Regions from separate parts of the Pseudoalteromonas aliena SW19 genome, predicted to be linked through region 1. Evidence: predicted binding sites of a transcription regulator. Region 1 holds the regulator's gene; the other holds the start of a gene.
What was found. The regulator sigma-54, encoded in region 1, starts transcription at its own class of promoters, with help from an activator protein. The targets are predictions, from matches to a motif close to GTTGGCACGNNNNTNGNNT.

Region 1 (2,207 bases):
GCGAAAAAGCCTACATTGTTTCTCATGGGGAGCTGATTGCATCAGGTACTCCAGAACACGTATTAAATGACAAAACAGTACGCGATGTTTACTTAGGCGAGCAATTTAGGCTGTAACATTTACGCCATGGCTTTAAGCATCTGCTAGTATTAATTATAACAACATAAAAGGATTGTTAGAGATACATGAGGCAATCACTACAGCTGCGCATGGGCCAGCAACTTACAATGACTCCACAGTTGCAACAAGCTATTCGTTTGTTGCAACTCAGTACATTGGATCTCCAGCAAGAAATACAAGAAGCGCTCGACAGCAACCCACTTTTAGAGGTTGAGGAGCAAGACTATTCTGAAGACGCTGCAGGTAAAAATGAACAAAAAGCAGACACCGATGATATAACTGTTAGCGCATCTGCCGACGATGCTCCAAGCGAATACGAACAAGACAGCGGCGAAGCACTTGCTAAAGATACGGTAAGTGACGACATGGCGATGGATGTTAGCTGGGACGAGTACATGAGCGCAGCTCCAGCCTCTTCATCAGGTCCAATGCCTGAAGACGAGTCTATATACCAAGGTGCATCAACGGAAACGCTCCACGAGTATTTAATGTGGCAACTTCAACTAACGCCATTTAGCCCTACTGATGAAGCGATTGCGATTGCTATTGTGGAAGCCGTAGATGATTCAGGCATTTTAACACTAAGTTGTGAAGAGATTCTCGAAAGCTTCAACCAAGAAAACGAAGATGATAATGAAGTTGAACTTGATGAAATAGAAGCTGTTTTAAAACGCATTCAATTATTTGATCCGGTCGGTATAGCAGCGCGTAGTTTACAAGAGTGTTTGTGCATTCAGCTTAATCAGTTTGATAAAGAAACACCCTATATTAATGAAACAAAAATGATTTTAACCGAGCACATAGACTTATTAGCAGCTCGCGACTATCGTACATTAATGAAAAAAACGAAGCTCAAAGAAGAAGAGCTTAAAGAAGTAATGACACTCATCCATACGCTAAACCCAAAGCCTGCAGATACTATTGTTAGGGAAGAGTCTGAGTATGTAATTCCTGATGTGTCAGTGAAAAAAATTAAAGGCCGCTGGGTTGTTGAACTAAATCCAGATAGCATGCCAAAAATTCGCGTAAACAGCCAATATGCTGCGATGTCTCGCACTGTTAAATCAAGCGGTGATAGCCAGTTTATACGCTCGCATTTACAAGAAGCTAAATGGTTTATTAAAAGCTTAGAAAGTAGAAACGATACATTATTAAAAGTAACTAACTGTATTGTTAAGCAGCAGCAAGGCTTTTTTGAACATGGTCCTGAGGCCATGAAACCTATGGTTTTAAATGATGTTGCTGAAATGGTGGAAATGCACGAATCAACTATTTCGCGTGTAACCACTCAAAAGTATATGCATACACCTCGGGGGATATTTGAGCTTAAATACTTTTTCTCAAGTCATGTAAGTACCGAAAATGGCGGTGAATGCTCATCTACAGCAATACGTGCACTTATCAGAAAATTAATCGCTGCAGAAAACTCAGCAAAACCATTGAGTGATAGCAAAATAGCGGATATATTGGCTGAGCAAGGAATTAAAGTAGCGAGACGTACAATCGCAAAATATCGCGAATCTCTGGCTATTCCACCGTCAAATCAGCGAAAAAGTCTGATTTAAGACGCAAACAAAGAGGGTAATGCTTATGCAACTAAACTTAACTGGTCGTCACGTAGAATTAACTGATTCACTAAGAGACTATATAAATACCAAATTTGCGAAGCTAGAAAGACACTCTGATCATATTAATAATGTTCATGTCATTCTTGATGTAGAAAAACTAAGCCAAAAAGCAGAAGCAACAATACATGTAAGTGGTGCTGAGTTATTTGCCTCAACTGAGCATCAAGACATGTACGCTGCCATCGATTCGTTGATTGATAAGCTCGATCGCCAAGTAATTAAACACAAAGAGAAGCTTGCTCGACACTAATATGATGAAATTAAGCTCACTTATATGCCAGGACTGCAGCAAAGCTGCGGTCCTTTTTAATAGCAAAAAAAGAATTTTAGAGTTTATCAGCGAACTTGCTCACGATAAGCTTCCGTACCTTTCTCAACAAGATATTCTTAGCGCTTTACTAAGTAGAGAAAAGCTAGGCAGTACTGGTATAGGTAGAGGCATAGCGATCCCTCACGGGC
Region 2 (2,207 bases), on a different contig from region 1:
TAGGCTTTCAAATGTAGAGTCTATAGATTTACTAAGCGCACTGACTTCACTGGTGTTTTTTTCAGGAGCGTGATTAGGTTTTTGCTCTTGTGTGCTTGGCGTTGCAGAGCGAGAAGTTAACTTCTGGCTCTGTTCAACGTGTAAAGCGGGTGCATTTGTTATATTCATACTGGGTTACTCATCATATTTAAAATTGTTCATACCTGCATAAATATAGGTAGCGACCAATAATACTTTTAACTTAACTTTTTTATTAATAATTTTTAAAAAATAGCTTCTACAACTCTCTTGTCAATTACTTTGCCTTGAACAACTTTGTTTGAAGATAGATTTTTAACATTGATGATTTCGCCAAACTGCCCATCTTGTAGTGCAACAGCTTTTACATTAGCTGAAAAACTAGCGGTATTTACTTGTAATAAAATAAACTCGTCTTTATTCACTAAATACATGTTTTCTAAATGGCGGCGCGAAATAATATCATCTTTTTTTATTTCTCGCTTTACCGTCATGCCAACTAATGGTTTTATTTTTGCTTCTGTTGAATGTAAGTGTTTACTTACATCTGCGCTTTTGTAGTGTAAAAGATCAGCGGTAAGTAACTCGCCCCTGCTTAGGTTTCTTTTAGCTGCAACAAGATCAATCCATAAATTTACTTTAGCACTTGCTCTAAACTTCCATTTTGGTGATTCACATTGGACTGTAAGGCTAATTCGCCCCGCAGGCGGGTCTTCTTTTTTTGAACGGCTAATTAGCACGTTTTCACAATTTAAATCAGTACTCCCTTTTGGAATGAAGAGTTTAATTTTTTGTTGTTGTTTATTTGAGCCGGTTGATGCGAGATAAGAATCAATTTCTTTTTGTAGGTAGGTATGTATCTGCTTATCGAAATTAATGTTACTTGCCACACTTTGCTGCGTACTAAAAAAAACAAGTATAAAAAACATACGGAAAAAAACATACTTCCCTTGAGGAAGTTTAGCTTCCGCTTTGTATTGGCGGATGAGATTGTTTTTTATATAAGTCATTGATTCCTAATTTTTTATAAAGTTGGCATAAAGGTTGTAATAGAAGTTGCAACAGGTAGAAGTATGCGAATGTGTGAGCATACAAGAATCAAAAAGTAGAGGCAACATGGAACTATTTGATAAGGCGTTAGGCGTTCATCCATTTTCAATGCAGCTAAGGCTAGATCGTGCCGAAATAATAGCAAGTAATTTGGCAAATGTAGACACACCGGGATTTAAGTCTCGAGATGTTGATTATCGTCAAATTATGAATGACGTTTCATCAAGTATTTCACAAAATCGAAATGTTGACTTTATGGGTGCTCAGGCAGAACAACTAAAATACCGTGTACCTTATCAACCATCAAGTGACGGGAATACGGTTGAGCTTAATATTGAACAAGCAAAGTTTGCAAATAACAGCATGGACTTTCAAACCAGCATGACTTTTTTAAATATGAAAATAAATGGTTTGTATAAAGTTATTAAAGGAGATGTGTAATGTCTTTTAACTCAATTTACGATGCAAGCGGCAGCGCAATGCGTGCTCAGGTTATTCGTCTTGATACGATTGCTTCTAACTTAGCAAATGCCGATACGGCAGCAGGCTCAGAAGCCGACGCATATAAAGCGCTTAAACCCGTATTTTCGGCTCTATATAAACAAACACAAGATGGTCAATCTATTTCAGCGTCAGTTGATATTTTGGGTATTACCGAATCTAACCGAACGGTTGAACAGCGTTATGAGCCAAATAACCCTATTGCGAACGGTGATGGTTATGTTTTTTATTCTAATGTGAACGTGCTTGAAGAAATGGCCGATATGATGTCAGCAAGTCGTAGCTACCAAACGTCTGTTGAGGTAATGGGGCGCGTTAATAGTATGCAGCAAAGTATTCTAAAATTAGGACAATAATAAAATGCAAGTGAATACAACCAATCAAAATGCGCAAGATGCTGTTAATAGCAAAACTAACATTTCAGGTAATAGTTCATCTGCAGAAATGTCGACGATGTTTTTAGAACTTCTTGTTGCTCAAATTAGTAATCAAAATCCATTAGAACCAATGGATGGTACGGCTTATGTAAGCCAGCTCGCTGAGTTTTCAAATGTTGAATCACTACAAGGTATTAGACAAAATACCAGCACAGGGCTCGATTATATGAGCAGTTTAACTGTGCTTGAAGCAACGGGCAT

Region 2: a site for sigma-54 is predicted at 1,050-1,068, ahead of flgB (flagellar basal body rod protein FlgB). Genes of this name have one in related genera too.

The regions. Positions count from the first base shown of each region.
Region 1 is NZ_AQGU01000027.1:256,860-259,066, reverse strand. It holds gene lptB (LPS export ABC transporter ATP-binding protein) at 1-116, shown strand, start outside; gene PALI_RS14510 (RNA polymerase factor sigma-54) at 186-1,685, shown strand; gene hpf (ribosome hibernation promoting factor) at 1,711-1,998, shown strand; gene ptsN (PTS IIA-like nitrogen regulatory protein PtsN) at 2,003-2,207, shown strand, end outside.
Region 2 is NZ_AQGU01000025.1:1,138,250-1,140,456, reverse strand. It holds gene flgM (flagellar biosynthesis anti-sigma factor FlgM) at 1-168, opposite strand, end outside; gene flgA (flagellar basal body P-ring formation chaperone FlgA) at 264-1,028, opposite strand; gene flgB (flagellar basal body rod protein FlgB) at 1,135-1,509, shown strand; gene flgC (flagellar basal body rod protein FlgC) at 1,509-1,925, shown strand; gene PALI_RS10705 (flagellar hook assembly protein FlgD) at 1,930-2,207, shown strand, end outside.